4 regions of the Geobacillus sp. C56-T3 genome follow, and region 2 is predicted to be linked to each of the others. Evidence: predicted binding sites of a transcription regulator. Region 2 holds the regulator's gene; each other region holds the start of a gene.
The links. The regulator Rex, encoded in region 2, represses fermentation and respiration genes when NADH is low (regulators of the CRP and FNR family bind a similar motif). The targets are predictions, from matches to a motif close to TTGTGAAATATTTCACAA.
Positions count from the first base shown of each region.

Region 1: a site for Rex is predicted at 2,533-2,550, ahead of nsrR (nitric oxide-sensing transcriptional repressor NsrR). Genes of this name have one in related genera too.
Region 3: a site for Rex is predicted at 1,594-1,611, ahead of ric (iron-sulfur cluster repair di-iron protein). Genes of this name have one in related genera too.
Region 4: a site for Rex is predicted at 3,273-3,290, ahead of GC56T3_RS09035 (nitrate reductase subunit alpha). Genes of this name have one in related genera too.

Region 1 is NC_014206.1:1,910,389-1,915,537, forward strand. Features, by position in the region: gene GC56T3_RS09495 (acyl-CoA dehydrogenase family protein) at 1-745, shown strand, start outside; gene speE (polyamine aminopropyltransferase) at 819-1,694, opposite strand; gene GC56T3_RS09505 (hypothetical protein) at 1,724-1,918, opposite strand; gene nsrR (nitric oxide-sensing transcriptional repressor NsrR) at 2,024-2,467, opposite strand; gene hmpA (NO-inducible flavohemoprotein) at 2,639-3,874, shown strand; gene purU (formyltetrahydrofolate deformylase) at 4,099-5,001, shown strand; gene GC56T3_RS09525 (helix-turn-helix transcriptional regulator) at 5,111-5,149, shown strand, end outside.
Region 2 is NC_014206.1:250,205-255,353, reverse strand. Features, by position in the region: gene tatC (twin-arginine translocase subunit TatC) at 1-706, opposite strand, end outside; gene tatA (twin-arginine translocase TatA/TatE family subunit) at 727-879, opposite strand; gene GC56T3_RS01385 (redox-sensing transcriptional repressor Rex) at 1,059-1,700, opposite strand; gene moaC (cyclic pyranopterin monophosphate synthase MoaC) at 1,716-2,204, opposite strand; gene GC56T3_RS01375 (ABC-F family ATP-binding cassette domain-containing protein) at 2,301-4,226, shown strand; gene tsaD (tRNA (adenosine(37)-N6)-threonylcarbamoyltransferase complex transferase subunit TsaD) at 4,548-5,149, opposite strand, start outside.
Region 3 is NC_014206.1:2,903,259-2,908,407, forward strand. Features, by position in the region: gene glp (gephyrin-like molybdotransferase Glp) at 1-1,240, opposite strand, end outside; gene GC56T3_RS14325 (hypothetical protein) at 1,290-1,472, opposite strand; gene ric (iron-sulfur cluster repair di-iron protein) at 1,673-2,380, shown strand; gene moaA (GTP 3',8-cyclase MoaA) at 2,468-3,493, opposite strand; gene modB (molybdate ABC transporter permease subunit) at 3,547-4,209, opposite strand; gene GC56T3_RS14345 (Crp/Fnr family transcriptional regulator) at 4,427-5,125, shown strand.
Region 4 is NC_014206.1:1,821,299-1,826,447, reverse strand. Features, by position in the region: gene GC56T3_RS09050 (bacteriocin-processing peptidase family protein) at 1-1,620, opposite strand, end outside; gene GC56T3_RS09045 (carboxylesterase) at 1,837-2,589, opposite strand; gene GC56T3_RS09040 (metal-dependent hydrolase) at 2,676-3,179, opposite strand; gene GC56T3_RS09035 (nitrate reductase subunit alpha) at 3,351-5,149, shown strand, end outside.

The DNA.
Region 1 (5,149 bases), 1.7 Mb from region 2:
AACGACGGCCGTCTTTCGCCATGGCCGCTGGGTGCTTCGAGGGCGAAAGACATTTGCATCGTTAGCCCCTGCGCTCGATTACGTCTTAATTTCCGCCACAATGGAAGATGGTCGGGTCGGTGAGTTTCTGGTGCCGATGTCTGCTTCAGGCATTCGCATCGAGCCGACGTGGAACACGCTTGGCATGCGGGCGACGCGCAGCGATGATCTTGTTCTTGAAGAAGTCGAAGTCGACCAAAAGGCGCTCGTAGAGACGCTTGGAGAAGCGAACGAAGCCGCTCCGGCGCAAGGATGGCTGTTGCACGTGCCGGCTTGTTACTTAGGCATCGCCATTGCGGCGCGCAATGAGGCGCTTCGCTTTGCCAAGACGTACCAGCCTAATACCCTGCCTCACCCAATCGCCTCGACGCCCGAAGTGCAACGGAAAATCGCTGAAATGGAATGGCGCCTCACCCATGCGCGCCATTTCCTGTACGCGGTCGCCGATTTATGGGATCGCTATCCGGAAAAACGGATGGAAATGAAAGAGGAGTTGGCAACAGCTAAATTGGTTGCCACCAATACTGCGCTTGAAGTCGTCGATTGGGCGATGCGCATTGTCGGCGGACAAAGCTTGTTTGCTGACAATCCGCTTCAGCGGCATTACCGTGACGTCCGCGCTGGGCTCTACAACCCGCCGGCGGATGACTTGACGCTTCAATGGCTTGCCAAGCGGGCATTGTCTCACAACCCACCTGCTCCATAAAACAGAACGGACTCAAGCAACACGAAAAAGCTGTCCCTGCTTTGTGGGGGACAGCTTTTTTGATGCCAAGCGGTTATTCCACCTCAAGCGCCGAACGCAAAAATGCCGGCAACGCGAAACATTGGCGAAAGATCCCATCGTTCACATATTTCGTGTCATTTGGAATGGTAGTCTGCGCCGGAAAATCGAGCGGCCGTTTCGAGCCGATCGTAAAGCTCCACAGTCCGCCTGGATACGTCGGCACCACCGCGGTGTACACAAGCACATGCGGGAACAGTTCGCGAATATTGCGGTACGTCCGCTTCAAAATATCCAGATGGAAAATTGGCGACTGGCTTTGGCAGACCATCAGCCCATCCGCTTTCAACGCGCGATGGACGTTGGCGTAAAACTCCGGTGAAAACAAGGCTTCCGCCGGGCCGACTGGGTCGGACGAGTCGATCATAATGACGTCGTAGACGCTTTCCTTCCCTTGCACAAACACGACGCCATCATCATAAATAAACCGCACGCGCGGATCCGATAAGTTGCCGGAGACGGCTGGCAAATGCTCTTTGCACGCCCGGACAACTTTTTCGTCAATTTCCACCATGTCGATGGCTTCAAGATGAGCATATTTCGCCGTCTCACGGGCTGCGCCGCAGTCGCCGCCGCCGATGATGAGCACCCGTTTCGCCTGCGGATGAAACTGCAGCGGCACGTGCGAAATCATTTCGTTATAAATATGGCCGTCAATCGAGGTCGTTTGCACGACGCCATCGAGTACGAGCATGCGGCCAAAATCGTACGAATCCAAAATCATCACATGCTGGTACTCGGACGGCTCGGCAAAAATCACCTCTTTGATTCGATAGCTGATTTTTAAGTTGTCGCGATCATCTTCGGTGAGCCAAAGCTCTCCATTGTCCATATGCAAGTAAGGTGGCAAAGCGTTTCCTTCGTGTTTCATTGTGACCTCCTTTAGTCATGCAGATGTTTTCACACCTTTCTAATCTTAATATATTCTTCGTCTTGTGGCAAACAAAGGGGATGTGATCGGCCGGTGCCGGACGTATTCATCCCACCGCCCATGTTTGACGACTGGTTTCGTTTTTCCAACTGATGATCATTCTTGCCGCCACATCCCGCGCAAAGGCCGAGCGCCAAGGTGCCAATCGCCGCAAAGGCCGCCATCGGTTTCGCATCATCCCGCGTCTTCCTTCCGTAGAGCGATGCTTAGTGATTGTGTGCCTGCCAAACGCCAAAAAACTCTCCAGCTTATAGCCAGAGAGTTTTTTCTCAACCGCGCCGCTCTTTCAATAAAGAACGAAGCGACGCTCGGTCTTCAAGCAAGTCGGCGAGCGTATACGCATCCAGCACACGCAAAAACGCCTCTAACGCCTCGTGAAGTGCGAAGCGAAGCCGACATACCGGCGTTAAGACGCACTCATTGCCGTGGGCGGCAAAACACTCGACAAGCGACAAGTTTTCCTCCGTTTCGCGAACAACCGCGCCGATGACAATCTCCGCGGGGCGTTTCGCAAGGCGGATTCCACCGTTGCGCCCACGGATCGTTTCAATGTAGCCGAGTTTGCCAAGCTCATAGACGATTTTGCTTAAATGATGCTCTGAAATGGAAAAGGCAGCGGCAATGTCTTTGATGTTTGTTTTTTCTTCTTCATCAAGCGCGCCTAAAAACAAGAGGACGCGCAAGGCGTATTCCGTATAGTTCGTCAACTGCATCGTGATTCACAACCTTTAAGCGACATTCTTGATCCCATTGTACCACACCTGATTCGAACGGAGAATTGTGAACAATTTATTAAAGATGTATTTGAAATATTGCTTTTTCGCAGTGCTCATGGTTGAATAAAAGATGTATTAAAAATACATGTTTTACAAGGGGATGAAATCATGACAACGACAACGAAATTGCATCCAAAAACGATTGAAATTGTGAAATCAACGGTGCCTGTCTTGGAAACACATGGTGAACAAATTACGAAGCGGTTTTATGAACTCATGTTTTCCAATCATCCGGAACTGCTCAATATTTTCAACCACGCCAACCAAAAGCAAGGGCGGCAGCAACGCGCCTTGGCCGCAGCCGTGTATGCGGCAGCGCGCTATATCGACCAGCTTGATGCTATTTTGCCGGTTGTGCGGCAAATCGGCCATAAACACCGCAGCTTAGGAATCAAACCAGAACAATACCCGATCGTCGGAAAGCATTTGTTGCTGGCGATCAAAGACGTGCTCGGCGACGCCGCCACCGACGAAGTGATCACGGCTTGGGCGGAAGCATATGAAGCCATTGCGTCCGTTTTCATTCAAGTGGAAAAAGAGCTCTACGATGAGGCAGCGGCCAAACACGGAGGCTGGCGTGACTTTCGCCGATTTGTCGTCGTGAAAAAGGTGAAAGAAAGCCGCGTCATTACTTCGTTTTATTTGGAGCCGGAAGACGGCAAGGCCATCAGTGATTATTTGCCGGGTCAATACGTGAGCGTCAAACTGTCGATTCCGGGCGAGACGTATACGCATATTCGCCAATACAGCTTATCGGATGCACCTGGAAAAGGGTATTACCGCATCAGCGTCAAACGGGAAGCAGCTACAGCGGACAAGCCGGCCGGCATTGTTTCCAACTATTTGCATGATCATGTCCAAGAGGGCGACGTGCTCGAGCTTAGCGCTCCAGCCGGCGATTTTACGCTTGATTTGTCCAAAACGACGCCGGTTGTGTTCATCAGCGGCGGCGTCGGCATCACTCCGCTTTTGAGCATGGCGCATACGTTGGCCATCCGCCAACCGACCCGCCCAGCGGCGTTTTTGCATGCTGCTTTGAATGGCCGCGTGCACGCGTTTGACGAGGAGCTTCGGATGTTGGCGGAACGCCCGTCATTTTCTTATCATATTTGTTATGAGTCGCCATCCGACGAGGACCGCCTCCATCCACATTTTGGCAAAGAAGGGCGGATTGACCTTGCATGGATGCAATCCGTGATCCCGACGAAAGACGCAGACTTTTATTTCTGCGGCCCGGTGCCGTTTATGAAAACCGTCTATGGCGCTCTAAAACAATGGGGTGTGCCAGAAGAGCACATCCATTACGAATTTTTCGGCCCGGCCGGCGATTTGACGAAAGACTGAGAGAGGGTTTTCGCTTGCCAGGGGGCTGACCCAAAAGGGTCATTTTCCTTAACAAAACACAACATATTGTTTCTTAATGATTGTTTTATACCTATATACGGTAACAAGAAAGGGTGTCCCGATCCTTTTGGGACACCCTCTTTTGTTATCTTCCCTGTTGGCAAGTTCATGAATTTTTTGTATGATGAATGGCAAGGAAAAGCAAGAAAAGGGAGAGACAACGCATGACGACATTTCGCCAACATCGCTGGCAATCATTTTTGCAAGGTTACGAGCAGCGCGCTCGAATCCTTATCTCTTGCCCAGATCGCCCGGGCATCGTCGCGGCGGTGACGTCGTTTCTGTACGAACAAGGGGCGAATATCGTTGAATCGAGCCAATATTCGACCGATCCTGAGGGAGGGACGTTTTTTCTCCGCTTGGAGTTCGACTGTCCGAACATCGCCGAGCAAAAAGAAGAGATCGAAGCGGCGTTCGCCCCGATCGCTGCTGAATTTCAGATGCGTTGGCAGCTTCGGCTGCACAACGATATTCGGCGAATCGCGATTTTTGTCTCCAAAGCCGAGCATTGTCTGCTTGAACTTCTTTGGCAATGGCAGGCGGGAGAGCTGATCGCCGACATCGCCCTTGTCACCAGCAACCACCCCGACTTGCGCGAGACGGTCGAGTCGTTTGGCATCCCGTATGTGCATATTCCGGTGACGAAAGAAACGAAAGCGGACGCCGAAGCCGAACAAATCCGTCTGCTTCGTGACTATCAGATCGACACCATCGTGCTTGCCCGCTACATGCAAATTTTGTCGCCGGCGTTTGTCGCTGAATTCCCGGGACGGATCATCAACATCCACCACTCATTTTTGCCCGCCTTTATCGGCGCGCGTCCGTATGAGCGGGCGTATGAGCGCGGCGTCAAATTGATCGGCGCCACATCGCACTACGTCACCGACGATTTGGATGAAGGGCCGATCATTGAGCAGGACGTCGCCCGCGTGGATCACCGCCACCATCCGGACGACTTAAAGCGGATCGGCCGACTGATTGAAAAAACGGTGCTCGCCCGGGCGCTTCGGTGGCATTTGGAAGACCGGGTCATCATCCACGGAAACAAAACGATCGTGTTTTATTGAAACCAAGCGGGAGAGGATTTTTCCTTTCCCGCATGGTATAATGAAGACAAGCAGGATTTCGCCGCCCAAAGAGCGAAATTTCATCCGTAGGGAAGGAGGGAAAAAGCCTATGGGAGAAAAACGGACGCCCAGCGGTTTTCTGTTAAAA
Region 2 (5,149 bases):
TCCGATAGCCGATGCGCGCCACCCAAATGCTTCCTTCATACAAAATGGTGAGCGGAATCATGACGATCACTTGCGACAGCACATCCGGCGGCGTAATGACTGCCGCTAAAATAAGCAGCGCCAAATACGCATACTTGCGGATGCGAACAAGAAGCTGCGGCGTAATAAGCCCTAAGCGGGTGAAAAACAACACGACGATCGGCAGCTGAAACACGATGCCAAACGGCAGCACGAGCTGAAGCAAAAACTGAAAATATTCATTAATGCCGATCATTTGTTGAACCCCTAGTTGGTCAGCCAGCTGGCTCATAAATCGAACGACAAACGGAAACAAGACGAAATAAGCGAAGCTGACGCCTGCTAAAAAAAGAACGATCGACGCCGGGATATAGCTTAACGTCACTTTCCGCTCTTTTTCATACAGACCGGGGCTGACAAACGCCCAAATTTGATACAACAGCACCGGAGCCGACAGTACAGCCGCGATGACAAAGGCAAACTGAAAATACACTTTAATCGGATCGGTGAGGCGGAAGGCGTTCATGGTCAAATGCTTCGCCTCGGCCGTTCGCTGCAAATACAAAATGACATCATCGACAAAAAAGAAACTAACGACAAGCGCCGCAGCAAAAAAGATGAGCACGATGATGAGCCGTTTTCGCAGTTCACCCAGATGCTCATACACTGACATTTCTTTGTCATTCATTGTTTCCCCATCCTGCCTTGTCATCGGTCGGTTTTCGTTTCTTCGTCATCAGCGAGCCCTTTTGTGGCGTCTTTAAACTCGCGAAGCGACTGGCCGAACGACCGCCCTAATTCCGGTAGCTTTTTCGTGCCAAACAGCAACAAAATCACAGCAACGAGCAACAAATATTTCATGTGTTGTTCTCTCCTTTTTACGGGTTCATCACCAAAAGATGTACTTGACTTTTAAAGGCAAACATGATAGCAATGTTGCCCTAAGAAGGATGTGGAATAAAAAGGGAGAAGTGCAATTTTGGTTTCCACTATCATCATCTTCTTTCTTTGTCAAGCACACTTTGTGGTGAAGATCCTTTTTACGATGGCGATGGATAGTTTTTCAAAAAATAGACGAGCGACTGCAGCTCAATGGCTAAATCGATATGATGGACGCGAATATGGTTCGGCACGTTCAACCGCGCCGGAGTAAAGTTTAAAATGCCTTTAATTCCTTGCGCGACAAGGCGGTCGGTCAGCGCTTGAGCCGCGGCGGCCGGCACGGTTAAAATGGCGACCGGGATGTTTTCGTGAAGCCGCTCCTCCAACTCATCGAGATGATAGACCGGCACCCCGCCGACTGTCGTCCCTACTTTCCGCTCATCGACATCAAACGCCATCACGATTTTCGTATTGTTGTTTTTCGAAAAATTATAGTTTAAAAAGGCGGTGCCTAAATTGCCGACGCCAAACAAGGCGACTTCGGTCACCTCATCCTCTTCAAGCGTCCGGCGGAAAAACGACAACAAATAATTGACATTATACCCGTATCCCTTTTTGCCAAGCGCGCCAAAATAGGAGAAATCACGGCGGATCGTCGCCGGATCGACTTTCACCGCCTCGCTCAACTCGGCAGAGGAGACGCGTTGCTTGCCGGAAGCGTGCAAGTTTTTCAAAAACCGATAGTAAAGCGGCAGCCGTTTGGCGGTTGCCTGCGGAATTTTCGGTTGTTCGTTGCTCATGATCTCATCCCCTAGCTAATCGGTTTTCCGTCGGTAATGGCCAGACTTCCCGCCCGTTTTTTCGACCAAATACGTCGGACCGATGACCATTCCTTTATCAAGCGCCTTGCACATATCGTACACTGTCAACGCACAGACCGAAGCGGCCGTCAGCGCTTCCATTTCCACTCCTGTGCTCCCTTTCGTTTTCACCGTTGCCGTGATGACGAGCTTATGCGCTTCTCCATCGTTTTCCCAAGCAAAAGCAATGTCCACACCCTTTAACATAAGCGGGTGACACATTGGAATAAGGTCAGCTGTCTTCTTCGCCGCCATCACCCCCGCCACTTGAGCGACGGCGAGCACATCCCCTTTCTCGATCGCATTGCTCGTCATTTTTTCGTAAATTTCCCGGCTGACAGTCACGCTCGTTTGCGCCACAGCCACTCGCACAGTATCTTCTTTGTGCGTAATATCAACCATTTTCGCGCGCCCTTGTTCATTGAAATGAGTGAACGATGACAATACAATCTCCTCCATTTATACACTATACACGATTTTTCATCATTCGTCTTTGACCGTTTTCGCGACTTACGTTAAACTATTCGCGAGGTGACGGACATGATCATTTTGCAAGTGCACGGGCTCACGAAATATTTCGGCGCTGACCTTATTTTATCGAATATAAAACTAGAAATACAGTCCCGCGACCGAATTGCCCTTGTCGGCCGCAACGGAGCGGGAAAATCGACATTGTTGAAAATCATCGCCGGTGAACTCTCTTTCGACAGCGGCAAAATCATCAAACCAAACCATATCAAAATCGGCTATTTGGCGCAAAACAGCGGGCTCGACTCGCCGCGTTCCATTTGGGACGAAATGCTTGAGGTATTCACCCCGCTTCTAGGACTCGAAAAACAGCTCGCCGAACTCAGCATGCAACTCGGCGACCCAGACGTACTCGCCGATCCAGCTCGCTATGAAAAAACGCTGAAAACGTATGACGAGCTGCAAGAACAATACAAAGAACAAGGCGGCTACCAATACGAAGCCGACATCCGCTCCGTTTTGCACGGGCTGCAGTTTTCCTCATATGATTATAAAACAACGCCGGTCTCGTCGTTAAGCGGCGGACAGCGGACGCGGCTTGCCCTTGGGAAATTGCTGTTGTCCAAGCCGGATTTATTGATTTTGGACGAGCCGACGAACCATTTGGATCTTGAGACGCTCGCCTGGCTGGAGCAGTACTTGCAAGCCTATCCCGGTGCCGTCCTGGTTGTTTCCCACGACCGCTACTTTTTAGACAAAATCGTCACCGACGTATACGAACTGTCGAATGCCACGCTCAAACACTATGCCGGCAACTACAGCCGCTATTTGGAGTTGCGGGCCGAGCAATACGAACAAGAGTTAAGACGGTACGAGAAACAGCAAGAAGAAATCGCCCGACTCCAAGACTTCATCCAGCGCAACATCGCCCGTGCCTCGACGGCCAAACGGGCGCAAAGCCGGCGAAAGCAACTGGAAAAAATAGAACGGCTCGAACGGCCTGTCGGCGATGAAAAATCAGCCTCCTTTTCGTTCTCGATCGATCGACCGAGCGGCTATGAAGTGCTCACCGCTGAAGACATAGCCGTTGGCTATGGCGACGGTGCACCCATCATCCGCCAAATCAGCTTCCGCATCACGCGCGGCGAAAGCGTCGCCCTAGTCGGACCGAACGGCATCGGCAAGTCGACATTGCTGAAGGCGATCGCCCGAAAACTCCCTATCCAAACAGGAGAGCTCCGCTACGGCGCAAACGTCCAAATCGGCTATTACGATCAAGACCAAGCTGATTTGTCATCGAACAAACGGGTGCTTGACGAGCTGTGGGACGCCTACCCCGAAAAGACGGAAAAAGAAATTCGCACCGTGCTCGGCAACTTCCTGTTTTCCGGCGATGACGTTTTAAAACCGGTCTCCGCTTTAAGCGGCGGGGAGAAAGCACGCCTTTCGCTCGCCAAGCTGATGCTGCAAAAAGCAAATGTCCTTCTTTTGGACGAACCGACAAACCATCTAGACCTCGACAGCAAAGAAGTGCTCGAGCAAGCGCTCATCGACTACCCGGGAACGATTTTGTTCGTTTCCCACGACCGCTATTTCATCAACCGAATCGCAACAAAGGTGTTTGAACTTTCCAGCGGAGGCCTAACGGAATACTTAGGCGACTATGATTACTACATCGCCAAAAAAGAAGAAATGCGCGAACTGGCGCTCCTGAACGTCCGCCCGACAGAAACGGCAAGTGATTCTGCCAAAACGACATACGAGCAAGAAAAAGAGGAAAAAAAACGACGGCGCCAGCGCCAACGCCGCTTGGATGAAATCGAAGCCGAGATTGCAGCGCTTGAAGCACAAATCGCTGAGATCGAGCAGCAACTTTGTGATCCATCCGTTTACGGCGACTATGAGACGATGCAACGATTGACGCAAGAAAACGACGAGCGGAAGCAGCGAGTCGAAATGTTATTGGCCGAATGGGAACAGCTTTATACTTCACTATAACCGACAACCCGCCGAAACTAGAGGCGGGTTGTTCTTTAGTTAGTCACATTATCCACAAAAAAATCCACAATTTCCACCATGGAATATAAGTTATTCACCAACTTTTCCACATTATCCACAAAAAAACATCTTCTTTTTGCACAAAAATCGCTGTGTATTGTTTTCTTATGTTGATAGTGTTTTACCGCTTTTTCCACATTGTCCACAGATTTGTGGATAAAAATATACACAAACTTTTTTCACATGAAAACAAAAAGGACGATCCGTTTGCCTGCCGCAAACGGATCGCCCTTCGGTGTCTTTCGCGTTTCAGCCAGCTGCCTAGACAAGCGGCAAGCTTGGATTGGCGTTGAGCGCCAAATCAGCCCGCTTTCCTTGTTGATATAACACTGTTCCCGCAACGGCAATCATCGCAGCATTATCGGTGCATAGCGATAACGGCGGGATGACAAGCTCCACATCGGGGAGCTCTTTCATTTTATCCTGCAGTGCAGCCCGCAGCCCGCGGTTGGCCGCCACCCCCCCGGCGAGCAGCACTTGCCGTACGCGGTATTCTTTGGCGGCCTGCACCGTTTTCGTCACCAGCACATCGACGACGCTGGCCTGAAAGCTCGCGGCCATCTGTCTCGGATCGATCTCCTCGCCGCGCTGCTTCGCGTTGTGGAGCGCATTGAGAACCGCCGATTTTAAGCCGCTGAAGCTGAAATCATACGAACCTTCCTCAAGCCACGCTCGCGGCAAATCAATCACTGGCTCTCCCTCATGAGCTAGCCGGTCGATGTGCGGTCCTCCTGGGTACGGAAGGCCTAAAGCCCGCGCCACCTTGTCATACGCCTCACCGGCAGCGTCATCGCGCGTTTCACCGATCACCGCAAAATTCCCATGCTCCTTCATGAACACTAGTTCCGTATGACCACCGGAAA
Region 3 (5,149 bases), 1.0 Mb from region 2:
CGTCATCAAGAAGCCACACTTCGACCTCATCGCCAACCGCAAACCCTCTCGTTCCGCCCGGCAGCACCATCAAGGCGTTCGCAAAGGCAAGCGAGGTGACGATGTTCGACTTGTCCATGCCGACCGGCTTCACGACAAGCCGACCGTCAACCGCCTCGACCCGGCTGCGCACGAAGCGGATGAACGGGTTCGGCTTCGGAAAATCGGCGCCAAGGGTGGCTTTCGCTTTTTTCAAATACGGCTTGGCCGAAAACAGCCGCGTGCGCACGACCGGGCGGACGAACAGCTCATACCCGACGTAGCACGCCGACGGGTTTCCGGATAGACCGAACAGCAGCTTGCCATCAATCTCGGCGACGGTCGTCACGCTCCCCGGGCGCATGGCGATTTTGTTAAACAACACGTTCGCTCCGAGCCGCTTGTAAATGGCGGGCAAATAATCGAAATCCCCAACCGAGACGCCGCCGGTCGTAATGAGCATGTCCACTTGATCGAGCGCCTGGCGCACAGCGTGAAAACACGCATCGAGGTCGTCGGCGAGCTGGCCCAAATAAATCGGCTCGGCGCCGCTTTTGAACACCTGCGCCTCGATCATGTAGGCGTTGCTGTTGCGGATTTTTCCCGGCACAAGCGGTTCCGAGACGTCGAGCAGTTCGCTTCCAGTCGCAAAAATGCCAATCCGCGGCTTTTTCGCCACCTTCACTTCGGCGTAGCCGAACGTCGCCAAGAGCGCTGCCACCCCGGGATTGATGCGCGTTCCTTTTTCGACAAGCGGCTGCCCTTTTTTCGCATCTTCCCCTTGAAACGAAATGTTGTCGCCAGGGCGGAACGGGCGTTTAATGGCCATATACGTTTTTCCATCCCGCTCGTACTGTTTAGCGAGCTCGAGCATGACGACCGCATCGCATCCTTCCGGAATTTGCGCCCCGGTCATCAAGCGCACCGCTTGAAACGGGCCGACGGGCTGCTTCGCCACTTGCCCGGCGCCGATCGTTTCAATGACTTCAAACTCGACCGGATGGTCAAGTCCCGCTCCTTCCGAGTCGGCGGCGCGAATGGCAAATCCGTCATACGGCGAGCGGTCAAACGGCGGCACGTCATGGTCAGCACGCAAATCTTCGGCCAAATAGCGGCCATACGACTGGCGAAGCGGCACCGTTTCCTCTTCTCCCACTCCGGCATAACGCATCACCCGATCGATCGCTTCCGCTACAGGAATCGGGGTTCGTCTTTCGATCATCTCTCTCTCTCCTTTCGATCATACGGCTGGCGGCAACCATATCGTTCTTTCAACGTTGTTGCCATTGTTGCAGCCGTTTTATGCCGTCCGCCAACTTTTCCTCCACAACACGAGCATCGGCAATATGCCGCAAAATCATCTCCCGCGTTTCGCCAAACAAAGCGGCAGACTGTTCGAGCTCTTGCATCACTTCATCCGCATAGCGGCATTGTTCTTGAATATAGTTTAGCACGTCTTGAGCCCGATTTTCGACTCGATCGATCAGCTGATTTCGTCTGTTTTATTGTACAGGAAAGAAGAGAAACAACGTTGTGATGTTGATCACATTCCCTTGTTGTCCGCTTTTTTTGCTTGTGTGAGATGCATCACAACGTTGACATGGAAAACAAGGTATGCTGAAGCTGTAACGATTTGGTGATGGAGGGATCCGAAATGGAACAGCGGTTTACCGAACAATCGTTGATTGGTGATATTGTTACGGTCTTTCCGAAAGCAGCGGATTTGTTGAAAGCGCATCGCATTGATTTTTGCTGCGGCGGACAGCGTCCATTAAAAGAAGCCATCGAAGAGCGCGGGTTGGATGGCGAAGCGCTCCTTCGCGAGCTGAACACCCTTTACGCGGAGGCGCAAAACAAGCCGTCCGGAAACTGGAGTGAAGCGCCGCTAGCCGACTTGATCGAGCATATCATCAACACGCACCACCGCTATTTGAACGAGGAACTGCCGCAGCTCAGCCCGTATGTCACGAAAGTGTTGCGCGTGCACGGCATGCACCATCCGCATCTTTCCCGCGTGCATAAACTGTTTCATGAGTTAAAAACAGAACTCGAGCAGCATCTCATTAAAGAGGAAACGGGAGCGTTCCCGCTCATTTTGCAATTTGCCGACAACCCGTCGCCGGAAAACCGGGAGGCGGTCGAGCGGGCCGTTCGCGAACTGGTCAATGAACATGACGCAGCCGGCGATTTGATTAAAGAAATTCGTGAAATCACAAACGACTTCACCCCGCCGGAAGACGCATGCGGCACGTACCGGCTCGTCTACAACCGGCTGGCCGCGCTTGAAGACGATTTGTTCACCCACATCCATTTGGAAAACAACATCCTCTTCCCGCGCGTGTTGGCGGCGGTGAAGAATTAAAGGAAGAAAGACGCCGATTCGCACTTCCGAAAACATAAACCAAAAACGGGATCGCTTCTTCTATGGAAAGAGCGCTCCCGTTTTTCTTCATCCCCCAATATACGACATTTCAATTTTCGGGCGCTGTTTCGCTGTCTCTGCCGTCCGTTCTTCCGAATAGCGGTCTGTCCGTCGGTTCCAGACCGTTGTGATCAAGGCCTTGATCTCCTCTTTCCCCTCGCCGGCGCGCAGTTTGTCTTTCAACGACACGCCTTTCGAGGCAAATAAACACGTATACAGCTTTCCGTCTGCGGAAATGCGCGCCCTCGTGCAGCTTTGGCAAAACGTTTCCGTCACTGAAGCGATAAAGCCGACTTCGACGTTCGTGCCCGCGTACCGGTAGCGGCTCGCCACCTCGCCGAAATACTCTTTCTCGACCGGCTCGAGCGGATGCATCGCGTTGATTTGCTCATACATCTCTTTTTTCGTCACGACATGGGAGTAATCCCAGCCGTTGGTCGTGCCGACATCCATAAATTCAATCAAGCGGAGCGGGATGCCCAAGTCTTTAAAGTAAGCCGCCATCGGCACGATTTGTGAGTCGTTCCATCCTTTTTTGACGACCATGTTCACTTTGACTCCGAGCCCCGCCGCCAGGGCGGCTTCAATGCCTTTCAACACCGGGGCGGCGCCGACGCCGATGCCGTTCATTTTGCGGAAAATGTCATCGTCCAACGCATCGAGGCTGACGTTGACGCGTTTCAACCCGGCTGCTTTCAACCGTTTCGCCCATTTCACTAAATGGACGCCGTTGGTCGTCAATCCAATATCGCGCAGGCCAGGGAGCGCGGACAGCCGCTCAATGAGCGCATCGAGGTCGCGTCGAAGCAGCGGCTCGCCGCCAGTCAGGCGGATTTTTTCAACGCCAAGCTCGACGAAACATTCCGCTAAAAGCGCCATTTCCTCAACCGTCAACAGTTGGTCTTCCGCCAAAAAGCGAAAATTCGGCCCGAACACCTCAGCAGGCATGCAATAGACGCAGCGAAAATTGCATTGGTCGGTGACCGACAACCGCAAATCGCGAAGCGGGCGGGCGAGGCGGTCGGTGATCTTCACCCGGTCGCGCTCTTCCATGTCGCTCCCTCCTTTCCCTTTCATGGGCCGCGTGATGTTAAACGGCCTGCTCCTTATCGCTGCCAACGGCCTAGTTTCGCCGCACAGGACAATAAACTAAACGACAATCCAATGGTGACCGCCACCCATGCCCACGCCAACTCCATCCGCCCCGACTCCATCGCCATATAGACAGCGGTGGGGATCGTTTGCGTTTTTCCCGGAATATTCCCGGCAAACATCAACGTCGCGCCAAACTCCCCGAGGCTACGGGCGAACGACAGCACCGCCCCGGACAACAAGGCGTTTCTAGCGAGCGGCAGCGAAATATGCCAAAACACTTGGCGCTCATTCGCCCCGTCGATGCGCGCCGCTCCTTCAATGGTTGGATCAACGGCTTCCAGACCCGCTTTGGCCGCCTGGTACATGAGCGGAAACGACACAACAACCGCCGCCATCACCGCCGCGCCGGGTGTAAACAGCACCGTTGTGTGAAACCACGTTTCCATCAACTGTCCGATTGGGCTATGCCGCCCAAACAGCACAACAAGCAAAAAACCGACAACCGACGGCGGCAGCACCAACGGCAGCATAAACACCGTCTCCATCGCCGTCTTCCCGCGGAACCGACGGCGCGCCATCCACCTTGCTGCCGCTGTTCCAAGGATTGCGACGATCAGGCCGGCGAGAAGCGATACGTTTATCGATAACCATACCGGTGACCAAAACTCTTCCATCGACGAACCTCTCTCTGTTCCGTCTCCCTTTTACCATACGAAAACAAACAGTAGAATGCTGTGATGCTACTCACATTGTAACATAGAAAAAGGAAAAACCAATTTAGAAAAAATTGTGACGCCTCGCACAAAAAACAGTAACCGGTGATTTTTTTCACTCTCTCTCGCTGTGATGATTTTTACAATAGAAATAGCTGAATGAATGGAGGTGCTATCGATGGAAGCTGCAGTGAATGGATATTTTCCCCATTTGCGTTCTTTGTTGCAATCGTCGAAAAAAGTGATTCCACTTCGCAAGCACTCCTTTTTGTTCCAAGAAGGGATGCCGGCCAATGAGCTGTACTTGATTCTTTCCGGCAAAGTGCAAGTGAGCAAAATTTGTCCGGACGGAAAAGAAATGTGCTTCCGCATTTGCGGAAGCGGGGAAATCGTTGGTGAATTGACGCTGTTTACGAACGATGCACGCTACTTGTTGACGGCCAAGGTAATAGAGCCAGGCGAAGCGGCAGTCATAAACAAAGAGGAACTGGAACAGCAGCTGCTGATCAATCCGCCCCTTACCCTTGAATATATGCGCTGGATCAGCAAGCATGTCCGGCGGACGCAGACGAAATTCCGCGATTTGATTATGAACGGAAAAAAAGGTGCGTTGTATTCTACGCTCATTCGCCTTTGCAACAGTTATGGCGTCTCGCTTGAGGATGGAAGCATTTTGATCGACGTCGCATTGAAAAACCAAGACTTAGCCAACTTTTGCGGCACGACGCGCGAAAGCGTCAACCGGATGCTCAATGCGTTAAAGCAAGACGGAATCATTTCCATGAAGCGTGGAAAAATTACCGTCCACGATTTGAACTATTTAAAAGCGGAAATTCAATGTGAAGATTGTCCGGAGGATATTTGCTGCATTGAGTGAGCAAAACGCCAAGGACAACAAAAC
Region 4 (5,149 bases), 1.6 Mb from region 2:
CGTGTAGACGTACGCTTTCGCCGCCATCAGCAGCAAGTCGTTATGTTCGGGATACTCGCTCAAGACGCGCCCGGTGTAATCCAACACAAGCGGCTTCGCCTCATCGCTGCTAAAATGCTTCATGACATACAGCCATGTGTACGGGATGTGCTCATGCTTGCGCAAAAAGGCGACAAACACGGCGAAATGCGCCTGCTCGTCCTCATCCATCTTTTCGGCCAACGCATGCAATTCGCGGAAATAGCGGTCTTCCTCTTCGGGGAGCTCGGCGGCGAGCGCCGCTTTTTCCCGGGGAAGCGCCACAATCGACAAATAATGCGTCCCTGCATACCATTTGGCAAGCTCGTCCTCGGAAACAACAAACGGATCAAATAGATTCGGGTCTTGCACGTACAACGCCCCAAGCCGCTCGTCATAGCCAAACAACACCTGCACGTGCGATGACTGTTCATAATCGACGCTTAACAGCACCGGAACGCCCTCATCAATCAGCCGCTTCCAACGAAGCGGCGAGCCGACGAAAAAGCGGCAAACAAAGCCAAGCTCTTCCAAATAATGAACCGTCGTCGACAATTTCGATCCGCGCACATCAAAAATATGTTGGGCCACTTCATCCTGCGTGCGGGGGGAGCCAAGCAATCGAAGCATCATTTCCAAACTCGCCGGCACGCAATAGTTATGCTTTTGCACGACCGGCACAAGCGGCAGCACCACCGACCGTTTCCTTTGCCGCCCAAGCGCTCGGGCGTACGGCGTTTTTTCAAGCTGCGGCTCCGCTTTCACAAGCGATTCAAGCTTCTCCCATTCGTCAAGCTGGTAATACAGTTCGGCGCGCAAATGGGCGAAATAACGGCGATGCATATGAAGCGGATTCAGGCGGTCAAGTTCATCCATCGCCGCGAGCGCCTCGCGGTAGGCGCGCACATCGCGCAAGCGGCGCACGCGCTCAGCGTAAAACGCCAGCACTTGCGGAAAACGCTGCCCTCCTTCCTCCAGAACGGCAAGCGCCTCGTGGTGGCGGCCATCGAGCGCACACAAATCGGCAAGAAGCAAATAGCACATGTCGCCGCGCTCCGGGTCGTCCAACCCAGCCCGGATCGCTTGTTCCGCTCGCTTCCGGTCGCCGGTTTCGATATAAAAATAGCCCCACTTGTCATGCATCGGCACCGTCTCATAGCGGGCAACCACATCCATCCATTCCCTCGCCTCCTCGATCCGCTGCATATCCAATAAAGCGCGCACCAACGCAAACGCCGCCCGGGCGATCGCTTCCCTCGGCTCCTCCACCCGGCCTTCGAGCGCGGCGGTCAGGCGCGGAGTGAGCGCCTCTTCCACATCGAGCGGCCGGCGTTGATCGAGCCATTCGTCGCACAACCACGCGAGCGTCTGCAGCGTGTTGAACTTCCGGTGGGCGTACCGCGCGACAAGCCCGCTATGCCGGTACATGAGCGCATAATCGAACAGGCGGATGAGCGCCTGAAACGGTTCGATCTCGTCCCACGAAGCCATGAGCGGCCGCCACCAGAACAAGGCCGTATGTTGTAAATAAGGTTTGATTCTGTCAAGAGCCTCTATTATTCTCTTTTCTTGAATAAGCAACGAAATTTGTTCCATCATCATGCAACTGAAAGCTCCTTTATCATTTTCACTATCATTAGTTTAGAACAAGCCGTCGAAAACAGCCACCTATTTTTTTAGAAAAATAACGACAACAAAAATCGATGAACCCGTTTTGTTCGCCGCCTGCACTATGAAAATAGCCGCTCGGAACGCCCGTTATGTTACAAAAAAATGCCCTGCCCTAATTTGGCAGGACAAGGCCGGAAACAGAGATGTTCAATCCGCATGCTTAGCAAAAAATTCGAGCGATCGTTCGATAATGACCGGTTGATCATAGTCAAGCGTCGCCACATGATAGCTGTTTTGAAGACGGACCATTTCTTTTTGCGCCGATGGAATGCGTTGAAAAATGAGATCGGCGTTTTCTGGCGGCACGACATGGTCTTCGTTCGAGACGAAAATTAAAATCGGGCATGTCACACGTTCCAGCTCGCCTTTCACTTGCTCCATCAGCCTAGCCAGCTGAAGAAGCGAAGCGGTCGGCGTTTTCTCGTATGCCAGCTCTTTCACATCCGGATTTTTCAAGTCCGAACCGATCGAATCCAGATACCTCGGCAGCTCGCCGCCACCCGCTAGACCAGCGCGGATGGCCGGGATGTCAATCGCCGCATTGATCAGGACGATGCCGCGGATGGACGGGTAACGTTCCGCCATATAAAGCGTCAGCGTCCCACCCATGGACAGACCGGTGACAAAAATGGTTTGGCATCGTTTTTTCAGCCATTCAAATCCTTCTTCGACCGAGGCAATCCAGTCGTGGAATGTCGTCCGCTCCATATCTTCATAATGTGTCCCATGGCCTTTTAAACGCGGCAGACAAACGGTATACCCCGCTTTCGCATACGCCTCAGCGAGCGGGCGCATGCTGTGGGGCGTGCCCGTGAATCCGTGCACGAGCAGCACCCCGACCGGCCCGTTTTCGGCGTAAAACGGCTCGGCGCCCGGAAGCACCGGATATTGTTCGCTCATCTTCCTCTCCCCCTTATCTAGTCAAACCCGTTCCTCTCACCATATTCGCCGCCGCACCTCTTTTTTCCTTTTTTGATCGGGCGCCGTTACCACATCGACAACCATGACCGCCACCATTCGTGAAACAAGCCGTTGAATCCAAAATAGACGAACGCGATCCAAGCGATGCCAACCAATGCTTTTTCCATCCCCTTTCCCGTCCGATAGAGCGGCACTTTCCACCGCTTGGACGAAAACGGCCAAAACAGCGGCACTCCCTGGACGGAAAAAAAGTCTTCCACAATGTGAAACAAGTAGCCGAGCACGAGCCCCGCGGTAAACGGCGACGCCGAATCTCGCCAGACGAGGGCGGCAAGCACCCCCCAGACGATGAGCGAATGCGTCATGCCGCGATGGCCGAACGCTTCTTTCACTTTGCCGGCGACGCCGAACGAACGGCGGCCGACGTATGACGACGGCTCGTCAATATCAGGAAGAAGGCTGCCGATGACAAGCCCCGCCGTATAGGCGGCGGTAAACGGCAGCTTTGTATGCGCGGCCGCCGCCGCGCCGAGGCATAATGTGGCAATGACATGGCTGGAGTATCGCAACGAAATCCCCTCAAACTTTTATCGTTTTCCCCATTATACCACAGAAAAGAATATTTGTTCGTTTCTTTGACGAATTTGTGACAATGCCGCGAAGTGTGACAAAGTTAACATCGTGTTATTGGCATCATGGTTATCGTTAAAAGTACAGAACGCGTAAAGGAGTTGAACAAAATGAAACGAAAACGATCCCCGCTTGCCAACCGTTTCAAATATATTCGGCCGATTGAGCGCCAAGCCGACGGCCACAGTGAAACAACTTACGGCGACCGCGCCTGGGAAGACGCCTACCGCCGCCGCTGGCAGCACGACAAAGTCGTCCGCTCGACTCACGGCGTCAACTGCACAGGATCGTGCAGCTGGAACATTTATGTCAAAAACGGCATCGTCACGTGGGAAGGGCAGCAGCTTGACTACCCGTCAACCGGGCCGGATATGCCGGATTTTGAACCGCGCGGCTGTCCGCGCGGCGCGAGCTTCTCATGGTACATGTACAGCCCGTTGCGCGTCAAATACCCGTACGTGCGCGGCGTTTTGCTTGACATGTGGCGCGAGGCGCTCGCAGCTCATCCGAACAACCCGCTTGAAGCGTGGAAAAGCATCGTCGAAGACCGCGAAAAAGCAAAACGCTACAAACAGGCGCGCGGAAAAGGCGGGTTTGTCCGCTTCAGCTGGGACGAAGCGTTGACGCTTGTCGCCGCTTCCTTATTGTATACGGTTGTGAAATACGGACCGGACCGCAACATCGGCTTCTCGCCGATTCCGGCGATGTCGATGGTCAGCCATGCCGCCGGATCGCGGTTTATGCAGCTGATGGGCGGACCGATGTTAAGCTTTTACGACTGGTACGCCGACTTGCCGCCAGCCTCGCCGCAAATTTGGGGCGACCAAACGGACGTGCCGGAGTCAAGCGACTGGTACAACGCCGGCTACATCATCACCTGGGGCTCGAACGTCCCGCTCACCCGGACTCCGGACGCTCACTTTTTAGCCGAAGTGCGCTACCGCGGCACGAAAGTCGTCTCCGTCAGCCCAGATTACGCCGAGTCGACAAAATTCGCCGACGACTGGCTGTCGGTGAAGCAAGGGACGGACGGCGCCTTGGCGATGGCGATGGGGCATGTCATTTTAAACGAATATTACGTCAAACGGATCGTTCCATATTTTGAACGATATGCCAAAACGTACACCGATTTTCCGTTTGTCGTCACCTTAAAACAAAACGGCGGCGCATGGACGGCCGGCCGCTTCTTGTTGGCGAAAGACCTTGGCAAACAAACGAACAATGCCGAATGGAAGCCGGTCATCTATGATGAAAACACCGACTCGTTTGTCGTGCCGAATGGAACGATCGGCGCCCGCTGGGAGGATAAGGAGAAATGGAACTTGCGCCTCGTCGACGAGGAAACGGGGCAGCCCATTGAACCGCGCCTGTCGTTTTTAGGCAGCGAAGATGGAATCTTCCCGATTCAGTTGCCATATTTCACGGATGACGGTGGAAAAACAATCGAGCGTGCTGTGCCGGTGAAAAAAGTGCACACCGAAGCGGGCGACGTGTATGTCACGACCGTCTATGACTTGGTTTTGGCCAACTACGGCATTGACCGCGGCATCGGCGGTGTCGTTGCCCGTTCGTACGATGACAACGTTCCGTTCACCCCGGCGTGGCAAGAGGCGATCACCGGCGTCAAGCGGAATCTCGTCGTCAAAATCGCCCGCGAGTTTGCCGACAACGCGATCGACACAAACGGCCGGTCCATGATCATCGTCGGCGCAGGAATCAACCATTGGTATAACTCCGATACGATTTACCGCGCTGTGTTGAACTTGGTGTTGTTCGTCGGCGCCCAAGGGGTGAATGGCGGCGGCTGGGCGCATTACGTCGGGCAAGAAAAACTGCGCCCAGCGGAAGGATGGCAGACAATCGCCACCGCCCGCGACTGGGTCGGACCGGCGAAATTGCAAAACGGCAC